DNA from 2 places in the Arthrobacter sp. YC-RL1 genome. Region 2 is predicted to be linked to the other one. Evidence: riboswitches for the same ligand, from Rfam matches in the RefSeq annotation. Region 2 holds a riboswitch; the other holds the start of a gene.

Evidence for each region. Region 2 has a riboswitch for glycine ahead of gcvP (aminomethyl-transferring glycine dehydrogenase). Riboswitches for the same ligand answer to the same signal wherever they lie in the genome.
Region 1: it holds a riboswitch for glycine, as region 2 does, so the genes downstream of both, cycA (D-serine/D-alanine/glycine transporter) here and gcvP (aminomethyl-transferring glycine dehydrogenase) in region 2, are expected to answer to the same signal.

The regions. Positions count from the first base shown of each region.
Region 1 is NZ_CP013297.1:606,416-613,783, reverse strand. Features, by position in the region: gene ATC04_RS19190 (phospholipase D family protein) at 112-1,095, opposite strand; gene ATC04_RS02785 (FUSC family protein) at 1,387-2,445, opposite strand; gene ATC04_RS02780 (MarR family transcriptional regulator) at 2,442-2,825, opposite strand; glycine riboswitch at 3,161-3,259, shown strand; gene cycA (D-serine/D-alanine/glycine transporter) at 3,582-5,075, shown strand; gene ATC04_RS02770 (GMC family oxidoreductase) at 5,164-6,693, opposite strand; gene ATC04_RS02765 (dihydrofolate reductase family protein) at 6,925-7,368, shown strand, end outside.
Region 2 is NZ_CP013297.1:961,904-969,271, reverse strand. Features, by position in the region: gene glyA (serine hydroxymethyltransferase) at 1-998, opposite strand, end outside; gene gcvH (glycine cleavage system protein GcvH) at 998-1,378, opposite strand; gene gcvT (glycine cleavage system aminomethyltransferase GcvT) at 1,438-2,559, opposite strand; gene gcvP (aminomethyl-transferring glycine dehydrogenase) at 2,570-5,416, opposite strand; glycine riboswitch at 5,582-5,679, opposite strand; gene ATC04_RS04475 (SGNH/GDSL hydrolase family protein) at 5,786-6,574, opposite strand; gene ATC04_RS04470 (serine hydrolase domain-containing protein) at 6,585-7,368, opposite strand, start outside.

The sequences.
Region 1 (7,368 bases), 360 kb from region 2:
TTTTCAGGCGAACTTGTTGTTCATTTGACTACGTCTACTCCTCGAACAGGCCCATAGCCGCAAGGCCGTGCAAGGTTTAGACGGACACAGGTAGTTTATAGACGTAACCGATCAGCCATTCAAAGCGACGTCTTCATGCGCCAGCTCCGGAAACCAGACCCTGAGCAGATTGTCGCGCTGGGCACCTTTGAGCTCCATGAAGCCCGAACTTTCCTCCAGTTCCTCCATCAGTTCACGAAACGAATGATTCTCAAAATCGTAGCGATTTTTCATTCCGGATCTGGCGTACGACCGTCTGTGCTTGATCTTCTGCTGCATTATCTGACCCTTGCGAGAAGGGTCTGAATCCATCGCGATTTCAGCGCTGTCAACGTACATGGGTGCCCTGACAGTAGACTCGTCACAGAAAATTACGATGTCCCCCACCTCAAAAGGCTCACCTAACTCGTTGCTCTGCGCAACACTCAGGCTAAAACCTGTTTCTCTTGACCTGCCTTCGAGCAGCGCCGATTCCTCATCATCCGTAAGATCAGATCCCACATCTTCCACGAGATAAACGGGGCCCAATGCCCAGGGAAATCCAGTTACTTGTGGTGCGGGGTTATTGACCCCTGGAATCCCCGTTTCGGGCTGCGGCGCTTCGTCAAAGATTCTCTTTAGCTCATTGAGTTTTTCTTGATTGAGCTTAAAACCGTTCTCCGCGATTTCACGTTTAACGAAATCTCTAATCTGTTTTCGATCTTGCAGCCCTTTGGTAATTACTACAGCTTCAGAGGAGCGTGTTGAATTAGCCGAAGCGTTGGCTGATCCGACAACTGCATGCTGATCGGTCGCAATCACTTTCGCATGGAGTCGATCCGAGCTGTACACAACAACACCACGTTTAGTGAATTCTTCCAGAGCGTACGGGTTGGTTGCATGGGAACGGACACAGCTATCTTTCGCGTTGACCAGAAGGACGTCAGATTCTCCTAGCGGAAGTAGGTCAGGAGCGTCCTGTCCAATAAAAGAAATTGCAGCATAAGTTCTTCCTGCACTCTCGACTACCGCGGTAATTTGCGACCAGACGTCGCCAGCATGAAAATTCAATGTCATGGGGTTAATTCAAACACGCATGATCACCCGGCTTGGACTAGAACAAAGCCAACCATAGATCATTCTCCATCTACTCAAACGCCCTCTAGCTTGCAGATTCTAACGATTCAACTTGCGACAGATCGCGTGCCATGTACCTAAGCGCCACTTGGGCCCCAAAATAACGAAGCATCCTTCTTGGAAAGGATAAAAACTATGCAGACGAGTCCCAATGAATGCATGAATTTTCTTCTAGCTTGTTTAGCAAACGGGGCTTAGCGACAGTTAAAATGACCTGATGCGCAACCAACATCATGAGTTGGTAGTCGTGCTCAGTGCTTGGACTTCGCCGCTGCGCATTCGGAGGACGATGCCGATCGCCACGCTCAGCGCCGCACCGGTGGCCGCCCCGAGCACCGTCATGGTGACCCGGTCAACCAGCAGCACCATGGGATCCTCGGGGCTGGCGAGGTGCACCATGAGCAGCGCGACCATAGTCATGAAGACCATGCCCACCGCGTAATTGCGCAGGATGACGACCTCGATGCAGAACTGGCCGACCAGCGCCACCGCAAGCAGCACCCAGAGATTGGGTTCGAAGACGAACACGGCCCAGGTCAGCAGCACGCCGATGCAGGTTCCGACGCAGCGTTGCAGGGCCCGGGCAACCCGGCTGTGGACGGTTGCCCCCATCACCCCGGAAATTGCGCCAAGGCTCGCCCAGTACCAGTGGTCTCCCCCAAGAAGATAGGCCACGACACCGGCCAACAAGACGGCGATGCCCATGCGCACGGATTCATGGACCGATTTCTCGGTCGGCGCCCAGGTGGGTTCCGCCTTCAGCGCGGCCGCCAGTCGGCCGCGTCGGGCCGACAGCCCGAGCATGACCAGCAGGCTGAACAATGCGGTGCCCGCACCGACCAGCAGCACCCCGATGAAGCTTTCGCCGCTTGCCGGAACCGAGAGGCAGGCACCGCCGGCGAACACCGCAAAGATCGGTCCCGGCGGAAGCCAGCGCACCCCGCGCGACACCAGATTGGAGCCGAAGGCGATCACGGCCAAGACAAGTGCATCGACGATGAACGGCGTCTGGAGAAAGGAGAACAGCGTGCCCAGCAGCATGGATGCTACCTGCACCGCGCCGCAGCTGAGCTGCTGCCAGAAGCGGACCGCGTAGTTGTCGTAGCGGCCGAAGACTGCGCAGAAGGCGCCGAACCCTGCATACATCGCCCAATCCATCCGTCCCAGGCTGGCGAGGATGAGCAGCGGCACCGCCAGGCAGAACGTGGCCCGGGCCGCGGGCCGCAACGCCGGCATGCGCGGGGCGACGGCAACGCTGTGCTTCCAGATCTGTTGTGCGTGGGCAATCACGGGCGAGCTTCCTCCTCGCTGGCGACTACCAGCTGCAGCAGGCCGCGCAGCTGGTCGCGCTGGGCCGCATCCAGCACGCTGTAGATCTTCTCCTCGCCTTCGCGGGCCGCTTCGACGGCACGGTCCGCAAAACGACGCCCTTCAGCGGTCAGCTCGATGAGCCGGCGGCGGCGATCCGCCGGGTCCACGGTGCGCTGCAGCGTACCGTGCGCTTCCAGCCGGTCGAGGTAGGCGACCATATGGCCGCGGTTGATATTGGCCCGGTCGGCCAGGTCGTTCTGGTACATCGCGCCGGACTCTTCCAGTGCGCTGATGATCGTGAAGTGGTGGCGCGTCAGCCCCTCGGCGTCCATGAGCGCACCGAGCGCCGTGGTACCCACGCGCCCAACCCGGGTCGCCAGATAACTCAAGGAGTTCCATTGGAATTGGGGCGGTTTCTGTTCATTCACCCACCGAGAATATCATTTCACAATGAAATGATTTCATAGCGGGACAGATTGCCTCCCCGAACGCGACCCAGGGGCGGGAACCTGGGGTCTCATATTAAGCGTTGCGCCGTTTCAAACTTTAAGCCACAAGACGGAATTGAAACGCACTTGTCAATAAGGATTTTCGAAAGGACCTTTTGAGGCTTTACGACGATTTTCCGGCAGATTCAATTTGCATCGCTTCACGTTTCCAAGGCATACTGTGATGGCAGTCACCAAACAGCCATTGATGCGTGGCGGGAGAGCCCCGTCCTGAACCAAGGGCGGGCGCCGTAGGAGCAATTCCTCCCCGGGAAACTCTCAGGCCCCCGTACCGCCACGAACAGGCACATCTGGAAAGTAGCGCGATGAAGGTCGCGCTCACCGAAGGAGCAGGCTTCGCCCAGTATTCGGCGCGAAGTGAAAACTCTCAGGTACGCAAACAGATTGGGGAGGAACATCAGAACAGTGCCGCACTCGCGGGCACGCCCATGATGCTCCCCCGTGGTCGCGGCAGGCACTTGCTTTGAGCGCTTGAGCCTTATGCGGCCGAAAACAGGAGAACACCACGATGCGCGTGTTCGAAGGTAGCGCTGTCCGCGGACAGGCCCACCAGCTTGTCCCGGATTGCGTCGGGTGCGGGATCCCCCACTCCCGGAAGGCGCCTGAATGAGCTCAACCAGCTCTGCCCCCAAGCTCGAACGCGGACTCTCCAATCGCCATATCCAGCTCATCGCAATCGGCGGCGCCATCGGCACCGGCCTGTTCATGGGCTCCGGCAAGACCATCGCCGTCGCCGGCCCCTCGGTCATCTTCGTGTACATGATCATCGGCTTCATGCTCTTCTTCGTCATGCGCGCCATGGGCGAGCTGCTGCTGAGCAACCTCAACTACAAGACCTTCGCCGACTTCGCCGGCGACCTGCTCGGCCCCTGGGCCGCCTTCTTCACCGGCTGGACTTACTGGTTCTGCTGGGTTGTCACCGGCATCGCGGATGTCGTGGCCATCGCGCACTACGTCGCCTTCTGGTGGGGCGACCTGCCCCTGTGGATCCCGGGCCTGGCCTGCATCGCCCTGCTGCTGGTGCTGAACCTGAGCACCGTGAAGGCCTTCGGTGAAACCGAATTCTGGTTCGCCCTGGTCAAGATCATCGCCATCGGCGCGCTGATCGTGGTGGGTCTGGCCATGGTCATCACAGGCTTCCAGCACAACGGCATCAGCTCTTCCTTCTCCAACCTCTGGGCACATGGCGGCATGTTCCCGAACGGCGCCATGGGCTTCGTGGCCGGCTTCCAGATCGCCGTGTTCGCCTTCGTGGGCATCGAACTGGTCGGCACCACCGCGGCCGAGACCAAGGACCCGGAGAAGACCCTGCCCAAGGCGATCAACTCGATCCCGCTGCGCATCCTGTTCTTCTACGTCGGCGCGCTGCTGGTGTTGATGATGGTCGAGCCGTGGACGCTGTTCTCCGCCGAGGAATCCCCGTTCGTCGGCATGTTTACCCTGGCCGGGCTGGCCGGCGCCGCGGGCATCATCAACTTCGTGGTGCTCACCTCCGCCACCTCCAGCGCCAACTCGGGCATCTACTCGACCTCGCGCATGCTGCGCGGCCTGGCATTGGAAGGCGACGCCCCGAAGAAGTTCGAGCGGCTCTCCTCCCGCAAGGTGCCGCGCAACGCGCTGATGTTCTCATGCATGTTCCTGCTGGCAGGCGTCGCGCTGCTCTACAGCGGCGACTCGGTGATGGCGGTGTTCACGCTGGTGACCACCATTTCAGCCCTCTGCTTCATGTTCGTCTGGTCGATCATCCTGCTCAGCTACCTGGCTTATCGGGCCCGCCGCCCGCAGCTGCATGACGCCAGCGCCTTCAAGATGCCCGGCGGACGGTTCATGCCGTACGTCGTGCTGGCATTCTTCGTCTTCATCCTGTGGGCGTTGACCACCCAGGCCGACACGCTGGTCGCGCTGATCGCCACCCCGCTCTGGTTCATCGGGCTGGGCATCGGCTACCTAGGGGTCCGCCGCGATCCGAAGCACGAGGCGCTGCGCCTGGCCCACGCCGGCAAGGTCGCCCACGAGCGCCGCGAGGCGGCCGCCTACCGCAGCACCGTGTCAGCCGGCGCAGCCCAGGCCGAGAAGGCCAAGGAAAGCATCGACAGCTAGCGCCTTTGGGCAACCATCGAGGGCCTCGCAACGTCACGGGATGACGGTGCGAGGCCCTTGGCGTCAGCACGGGAGAACAGGCCGGCGGCTACCGGCTCGCGGCCAGGTCTTCCAGCAGGAACTTCGCGCCGAGCTCACCGATCAGCACCGCCGGGGCGTTGGTGTTGCCGGTGGTGATGCGCGGCATAATGGACGCGTCGATGACCCGCAGGCCCTTCAGCCCGTTGAGCTTCAGCCGCGGATCCACCACCGCCTGCGCGTCGACGCCCATACGGCAGGTGCCCACCTGGTGGTGGTAGGTCACCACGTTGTTGCGGATGTAGTCCTCCAGCGCCGCGTCGTCCTGCACCTCGGCGCCCGGATAGACCTCCACCGCTCCCCAGTCCCCAGCCAGCGCCGGCTGCGCCATGATGTCGCGGCACTGCTTGATGGAGAACAGGAACGCGTCCATGTCCCGCCGGTCATCCAGCGCGTTGAGGTCGATGCGCACCGGGTCGTCCAGCGACGGCCCGGACAGCGTCAGCTCGCCGCGGCTGTGAGGGGCAATGATGCCCGAGTGCAGGGTGAATGCCGTGCCTTGAACCGGTTCCATGCCCGGCGAGTACATCGGCACGGAGAAGAAGATCGGCTGGGTGTCGGGCACGTCCAGATCCTCCCGCGACTTGGCGAACAGGTGGGTCTGCGACACCGAGATGCCGGTGCGCGGCGCCGGGATGTCCTTGGCAGTGGTCTGCCCGATCACCGGGGCCAGCAGGTGGTCGTGCAGGTTCTTGCCGACCTGCGGGGCATCCAGCAGCGGAGCGACGCCGGCGGCCTCCAACTCCGCCGAGGGGCCGATGCCCGAACGCAACAGGATCTGCGGGGAGCCCAGCGCGCCGGCGCTGAGCACCACCTCGTCCGCGCGCAGCTCGTGCAGCTGCCCGCCGCTGCGGTAGCGCACGCCCACCGCCGCGCCGTCCTCGACCAGCAGCGAGTGAACCTGTGCGCCGGTGATGATCCGCAGCTTCTCGCGCACCGGCTTCAGGTAGGCCTTCCAAGTGTTGATGCGTTCGCCGTCGACGATGTTCACCTGCTCCTGGGAGACGCCTTCCAGGGATTGGCCGTTGTAGTCCTGGTTGTGCTCGACGCCGGATTGCACTGCGGCCTCGATGATCGACTGGTGGATCTCGTCCAGCGGGTACTTGTCGACCACGGGAAGCAGGCCCGCGCCGCCGCGCAGCTCGCTGGCGCCTCCGGAGAAGTTCTCGATGTCCTTGTAAACCGGCAGGACGTTCTCCCAGGCCCAGTCGGGGCTGCTCACGCTGGCCCAGTGGTCGAAGTCCTGCGGGGCGCAGCGCACCCAGATGGTGGCGTTCAGCGCATGCGAGCCACCCATGACCTTGCCGCGCGGCAGGTGCATCGGCTTGCTGGCGGTGCCGTTCATGGGCGCGGTGTAGTAGTCCCAGTCGTCCTCGCTGTGCCACAGCTCCCCCATGCGCGAGAGGTCGTGGATGGCGGGGTTGGTGTCCTCGTTGCCTGCCTCGAACAGGGTGACGCTGGCTCCGGCGTCCACGAGCCGGCGCGCGACCACCGATCCGGCCGAACCTGCGCCTACGACAATGACGGTTTTGTTCTCCACAATTCCCCTTTTCTCCCGTGCAGGCCAGCGCCGATGTCGGCTCCAGGTGTTGGCCGTGTCACACATATCGAACCTAGTCTGCTACGGATTCGGGATTTAGGGATTGGCCTGCAGCGCACGCGGGTTGGCTTCCAGCGCAGGACGGGTCCCATGCTGGCAGTGCGCTGCAGGCCCTTTCCAGCGCGCCCAGCGGTGCGTACCGTGGAAGCAACTTCGAAAGAGGCGGCGGCAATGCGCAAGGTTACCTATTCAATGTCCATGTCCATGGACAGATTCATCACCGGTCCGGATGGCGGAATCGACTGGAGCGTTCCGGGTGACGACATCTACCAGGCCTCCATCGACGAGGCGAAGAATCTCGGTGTCCAGCTCATGGGGCGCAAGCTCTACGAGGTCATGCTGTACTGGGAGACCGCCGCGGATAACCCGGAAAGCACAAAGCTGGATCTGGACTGGATCGCACTGTGGAACCCTCTGCCCAAGGTCGTGTTCTCCCGCACGCTGAATGAAGTGCAGGGCAACGCCCGGCTGGCCACCAGGTCCCTGGGCGAGGAGATCCAGTCGCTGAAGGCGCAGGGAGGCGACACGGAGATCGCCATCGGCGGGGCGGACCTGGCCGCCCAGGCGGCGCGGCTGGGACTGATCGACGAATACCGGATCAACCTGTTCCCGATA
Region 2 (7,368 bases):
ACCAGGTGCACATCCGTGCCGCCGGTCAACACGCTGATGCCCTTGGCGGCCACATCGGCCTGGGTCAACCGCTCGGCCAGGATCCGCGAACCGGCCAGGGTGCGCTGCTGGCGCTCCTTGAACTCCGGCGACGCGGCGATCTTGAACGCCACCGCCTTGCCCGCGATCACATGCTCCAGCGGGCCGCCCTGCTGGCCAGGGAACACCGCCGAGTTCAGCTTCTTGGCGATCTCCGCATCATTCGACAGGATGATGCCGCCGCGAGGGCCTGCCAGGGTCTTGTGCGTGGTCGAGGTGACCACATGCGCATGCGGCACCGGCGACGGGTGCAGCCCGGTCGCGACCAGGCCGGCGAAATGCGCCATGTCCACGAACAGGTACGCACCGACCTTGTCCGCGATTTCGCGGAAGCGGACGAAGTCCAGCTGGCGAGGGTAGGCCGACCAGCCGGCCACGATCATCTTCGGCTGGTGCTCGATGGCCAGGCGCTCGACCTCGTCCATGTCCACCAGGTTCGTCTCCTCGTCCACGCCGTACGGGACGATGTTGAACAGGCGGCCGGAGAAGTTGATCTTCATGCCGTGGGTCAAATGCCCGCCGTGGGCCAGGTTCAAGCCCAGCACGGTATCGCCCGGACGCACCAGCGCGTGGTAGACCGACGCGTTGGCCTGGGCCCCGGAGTGCGGCTGGACGTTGGCGAACTTCGCGCCGAACAGTTCCTTGACGCGCTCGATGGCCAGGGTCTCGATGACGTCGACCTCTTCGCAGCCGCCGTAGTAGCGGCGGCCCGGGTAGCCCTCGGCGTACTTGTTGGTCAGCACCGAACCCTGCGCCTGCATCACGGCCTGGGCCGTGTGGTTTTCCGAGGCGATCATTTCCAGGCCGCGCTGCTGGCGGGCCAGCTCAGCATCGATACGCTGCGCGACCTCTGGATCCAGCTCGGCCAGGGACTGGGTCAGCGATGCCGGTGCCAGTGATTCATAAGTCTTGTTGCTCATTACTCGACGTTTCCACCGTTCGCGCTTGCGTAGTCGGCTGCGGAAAGCAGCGGGCCTTCGGACTCGACCTCGACGGTGAACAGCCAGCCTGCGCCGTATGGATCCTCGTTCAGGACGGCAGGGTTGTCCGCTGCTTCCTGGTTGACCTCGACGATGGTGCCGGTGACCGGCGAGTACAGGTCGGAGACCGACTTGGTGGACTCGACTTCGCCGCAGGTCTCGCCGGCGGTGACGGTGTCGCCGACCTCTGGCAGGTCTACGTAGACAACGTCGCCCAGCGCGTCGGCAGCAATCTGGGTGATGCCGATCTTGGCTGGGGACGATGCGTCGATCCACTCGTGCTCGGCCGAGTAGCGCAACGATGACAGAACTTTACTCACGATTTTTCCTCTCCCAAGGGGAAATAGGGGGCGTTAGGCTATGCCCTCTTTGTTTAACGTTACTTGGCGCGCGTGTAGAACGGCAGTTCCACGACAACAAATGGCAAAGTCTTACCTCGCAGGTCGACTTCCAGCTCGGTGCCCACTTCGCTGAAGGCCGCATCGACGTAGCCCAGGCCGACCGGGTAGCCCAGGGTCGGCGAAGGTTGACCGGAGGTGATCTCTCCGATGACGGCGCCGTCCTTGACGATGGCGTAGCCGCCGCGGCCTGCGCGCTTGCCCAGGCCCTTCAGGCCCACCAGCTTGCGGGCAGGGGTCTGCTCGCGCACTGCCTCCAGCGCGGAGCGGCCGACGAAGTCCTCTTCCTTCTTGAAGGAGACCACCGCGCCGAGGCCCGCGTCGAACGGGGTGCGCTCCAGCGAGAGCTCGTTGCCGTACAGCGGCATGCCGGCTTCCAGGCGCAGCGAGTCGCGTGCGGCCAGGCCGCACGGAACCAGCTCATGGTCCTTGCCGATCTCCACGATGGTGTCCCACAGGCCGGCGGCGTCGGCGTTCTTGATGATCAGCTCGAAGCCATCCTCGCCGGTGTAGCCGGTGCGGGCCAGGATGGCGTCCACCCCGCCGAGCTTCGTGTAGGCGGCCGAGTAGTACTTCATCTCGGTGACGATAGCTGCGCCGGCCTCGTCGGCGGCGAGCTTGGCCACGATGGCCTCGGCGTTCGGTCCCTGGACCGCGATCAGCGATTCATCAGCGGAAGCGTCCTGCACCTGCGCGTCGAAGCCCTCGGCGCGCTTGGCCAGCTCGGCGGCGACCACCGGGGCGTTGCCGGCGTTCGGCACCACCAGGTACTTTTCGTCTTCCATGCGGTAGACGATCAGGTCGTCGATGATCTTGCCGGCTTCGTTCAGGATCAGCGAGTACTTGGCCTTGCCGACCTTCATCAGGGCGAAGTTGCCGGCCAGCGCGGTGTTCAGCGCGCTGGCTGCCTGCGGGCCGGAAACCCAGACCTCGCCCATGTGGGACAGGTCGAACAGGCCCGCGGTGGAGCGCACCGCCTTGTGCTCTGCCAGTTCCGAACCGTACTTCAGCGGCATGTCCCAGCCGCCGAAGTCGGTGAAGCTCGCGCCCAGGGCTTCGTGCTTGCCGTGCAGCGCGGTGTGCTTGGTGATGGTTTCAGTCATTGCGATGTTCCTAGTCTTCGAAGGCTTCTGGAGCAGGGCAGGAGCAGATGAGGTTGCGGTCGCCGCCGGCGCCGTCGATGCGGCCCACCGCAGGGAAGTACTTGTCCACCTTGAGGCTGGCGACCGGGAAGGCTGCCTGCTCGACGGTGTACTTGCGGTCCCAACCACTGTTGACCACTGCCGCCACGGTGTGCGGGGCACGGCGCAGCGGGGATTCGGCCAGCTCGTAGACGCCGGCCAGCACTTCTTCCATTTCCTGGCGGATGGTGATCATGGCTTCGATGAAGCGCTCGATCTCTGCCAGGTCCTCCGACTCCGTCGGCTCCACCATCAGGGTGCCGGCGACCGGGAAAGCCAGGGTCGGTGCGTGGAAGCCGAAGTCGATCAGTCGCTTGGCCACGTCTTCTGCGGTGACGCCGGTCTTGGCGGTGACTTCGCGCAGGTCCAGGATGCACTCGTGCGCAACCAGTTCCTTGTTGCCGGTAAACAGGATCGGGAAGTGCTCATTCAGGCGCTTGGCGATGTAGTTCGCGTTCAAGATCGCGTGCTTGGTGGCGCTGGTCAGGCCCTCGCCGCCCATCATCGCGATGTAGGCCCAGGAGATCGGCAGCACACCGGCCGAGCCGAAGGCGGTGGCGACCACTGGCACGCCGTCGCGCTCGGAGTAGGTGCCCGAGGCGTCGCCCGGCAGGAACGGCACCAGGTGCTCGCCCACGCCGATCGGGCCGACGCCCGGACCGCCGCCGCCGTGCGGGATGCAGAAGGTCTTGTGCAGGTTCAGGTGCGAGACGTCGCCGCCGAACTTGCCCGGCTGGGCGAGACCCACCAGGGCGTTCATGTTCGCGCCGTCGATGTAGACCTGTCCCCCGGCGTCGTGGATCTTGCCGCAGACCTCGCGCACGTCGGCGTCGTACACGCCGTGGGTGGACGGGTAGGTGATCATGATCGCGGCCAGCACGTCCTTGTTGGCCTCGATCTTGGCATCCAGGTCGCCGGCGTCGATGGTGCCGTCGGCTGCGGTCTTGACGACCACAACCTTCATGCCGGCCAGCACTGCCGAGGCGGCGTTGGTGCCGTGGGCCGAGGCGGGGATCAGGCAGACGTTGCGCTGCGACTCGCCGCGCGAAGCATGGTAGTCGGAGATCGCCAGCAGGCCTGCGTACTCGCCCTGGGACCCGGCGTTCGGCTGGATGGAGACGCCGGCGTAGCCGGTGATCGCGGTCAGGCGGCCTTCCAGGTCGGTGATCAGCTCGCGCCAGCCGGCGGTCTGCGCTGCCGGGGCGTACGGGTGGATGGAGGCGAACTCAGGCCAGGTGATGGATTCCATCTCGGCGGCCGAGTTCAGCTTCATGGTGCACGAGCCCAGCGGGATCATGGTGCGGTCCAGGGCCAGGTCGCGGTCCGAGAGGCGGCGCAGGTAGCGCATCATCTGGGTCTCGGAGGAGATGGTGTTGAAGATCGGGTGGGTCAGGTAGGCGCTGGTGCGCACCTGGCCCTCGGGGATCTCGAAGCCTTCCGGTGCTGACAGTTCCACGCCGAAGACGCCGGCCAGGGCCTTGACGGTGGCGGAGGTGGTGGTCTCGTCGGTGGAGATGCCGACCTGGGTGCCGGAGACCTTGCGCAGGTTGATGCCTGCATCGTTGGCCTTGGCAATGACTTCCTCGGCGTCCTTGACGGTCACGACCACGGTGTCGAAGAAGGCCTGCGATGCCAGTTCGAAGCCGCCGGCGACCAGGGAGCTGGCCAGCACGCGGGCGTGGTTGTGGGCGCGGGTGGCGATCTGCTTCAGGCCTGCAGGGCCGTGGTAGACGGCGTACATCGAGGCGCAGATGGCCAGCAGCGCCTGGGCGGTGCAGATGTTGGAGGTGGCCTTCTCGCGGCGGATGTGCTGCTCGCGGGTCTGCAGGGCCAGGCGATAGGCGTTGGTGCCGGCGTCGTCGGTGGAGACACCCACCAGGCGGCCCGGCATGGAACGCTCAAGTCCCTTGGCCACGGCCATGTAGGCGGCGTGCGGGCCGCCGAAGAACAGCGGCACGCCGAAGCGCTGGGTGTTGCCGACCGCGATGTCGGCTCCCTGCTCGCCCGGGGCGGCGATCATGGTCAGCGAGAGCAGGTCGGCGATCACGGTGACCATCGCGCCGGCGGCCTTGGCGGCGGCGATGACCTCGGCGTGGTCGGCGATCGAGCCGTCGTTGCCCGGCTGCTGCAGCACGATGCCCGAGATGTCGCCTTCCGGCAAGCCCGCGGACAGGTCGGCGACCTCGACCTCGAAGCCCAGCGCATCGGCACGGCCCTGCACGACCTTGATGGTCTGCGGGAAGATGTTGGAGTCCAGCACGGTCTTGCCGTTGGACTTCTTCTTGTTGGCGCGGCGCATCATCAGCACGGCTTCGGCGGCGGCGGAGGATTCGTCCAGCAGCGAGGCGTTGGCGATCGGCATGCCGGTCAAGTCCATGACCATGGTCTGGAAGTTCAGCAGGGCTTCGAGGCGGCCCTGGGAGATCTCAGGCTGGTACGGGGTGTAGGCGGTGTACCAGGCCGGGTTCTCGACGATGTTGCGGCGGATGACTGCCGGGGTGATGGTGTCGTAGAAACCCTGGCCGATCATCTGGGTCTTCATGACGTTCTTGGAGGCCAGCTCACGCAGGTGGGCCAGTGCCTCGGTCTCGGTCAGTGCATCCGGGATGTCCAGAGCGGCATCTTGGCGGATGTCGGCGGGAACTGCCGTGTCGATCAGCTCGTCCAGGCTGTTGTAGCCAAGGGTCTGGAGCATGGTCTCGACGTCGGACTGACGCGGGCCGATATGGCGGGACACGAATTCGCTGTTCGTGTTAGCAGAAGTCTGCGTGATGGTCATGGTGCAGGTGTCTCCATGGGGATCTGTCTTGGCGCATGCCAAAGGAAGGTCGCTGTCCCTCCCCATCCCTGTTGCACAACCTGAGAGTTTTACGCAGCCGGCCTACCAAACCGGTTGCTTGCACCTTCGGTGAACCGGAACAGGCCGGTTACTTTCCAGAGTTGCCTCTTGATGGCGGTACGGGTGCCTGAGAGTTTCCTGGGGAGGAATTGCTCCTACGGCGCCCGTCCATGGTGTGAACGGGACTCTCCCGCCATCCTTCTATGGCTTCGGTTGCGGGCCAATGACCCACAACACACCTCCCATGGTACCCGCCCCGGGGCCAACTGCAAACAATCTTTCGGCCCCGGAGCCCCTGCATGACGAGCGCTAGCTGCTTTCCGCGCCCAGCCGGATGTAGTCCGGGTATTTTGCGCTCAGGCTGTCCCCCGAGGAAGTGCCTGTCAGGCGGCGTTTGACCCATGGAGCCAGGTATTCCCGGGCCCAGCCGAGGTCCTGGCGCAGCTTCTGACGGGGGGCGTTCACCGCAGCCGCTGGCAGCACCGGAACTTCGATGTCGGAGGACCAATTGCCCTCGGTGACGCCGTGGGTTCCGAGCACGTCCAGCACCTTGGCGGCCATGAGCGTGTGGCCAGCGGTGCCCATGTGCAGGCGGTCCACGGCCCAGTAGCGCACGTCCGAGAATTCGCGCCAACGCCAGTAGTCGGCGACCAGCGTGTTGTAGCGGTCGGCGATCTCGCGCACCTTTTCGTTGTAGATCGCGGTGCGCGGGCGGGTCTTGGAGAACAGCGGCGAGTCGACGGTGTCGAAGCCGGTGAACAGCAGCACGGTGATCCCGGCATCGGCGAAGCGCTTGACCATGCTGTCGTAGCTGCGCATCAGCGCCTCGAGGTCGGCCTTGGGCCGCAGGATGTCGTTGCCGCCGGCGTAGAGGGAGACCACGTCGGGCTTCATGGACAGCGCCTGGTCCATCTGCTGGTTGATCACCTGCCCGATCTTCTTGCCGCGGATCGCGAGGTTCGCGTATTCCCAGTCGCCGCGGGCGCACAGCACCTCGGCCACCCGGTCCGCCCAGCCGCGCACTTGGTTGGGGCGCAGCGGATCGTCGTCGCCAACGCCTTCGGTGAAGGAGTCCCCCATTGCCAGAAACTTTGCCATGCTCTTCCTCCTAGCCCTTGGCCTGCATCATTTTGCCGATAACCACCTGGCGCGCCAGCTGGCTGAGCTGCACGCCCGTGGAAATGCTCTTCTCGCCCTCGTTGCGCGACGGAATGTAGGCGAAGCCGAGCTGGTAGGCCGGATCGGCGAAGGCCAGCGAGGAGTTCGCCCCGTCGTGGCCGTAGGCGAAGATCGAACCATAGTCGTTGCGGGCGGTGGCCTTCATGAATCCCAGGGCAAAGGCCTGGAGCAGCCCGTTGGTGCGGTCGTGCCCGTAGACGAGCTCCGCGGATACCCGGGACCAGGTGTCCTCGCTCAGGAACCCCCGGGCGGCGCCAAGTGAGGGCACCGGGCCGAAGGAGGCCGCGTAGATGGCCGCCAGCGACTGGGCATCGGCGACGCCGCCCATGGAGGCCGGGCCGAGCCTGCGGACCTGCCGGGAGTTGGCCAGCTCGTGCCAGTTGTAGACCGGACCGCTGTCCAGCGCGAACCCGGAGGCCGAGTTGACTGCCAGGCCTGCCGGGGAGAAGGGGTCGAAGAATGCCGGTTCGGCCGGGGCGGCGGGGAGCACGTCACGGTAGCGCGGTTCCAGCGAGTCGTCCTGCCCGATATACGCGTCCACGCCCAGGGGCTTGCGGATGCGTTCCTCGAAGACCTCTTTCAGCTCTTTGCCGGTGACCCGGCGGACCAGTTCCTCCATGAGCACACCCATGGTGATGGCGTGGTAGCCCACGATGTTCTGGCCCAGCGGCCAGATGCTCGGCATGGTGGCGAGGATCTTGGCATATTCCGAG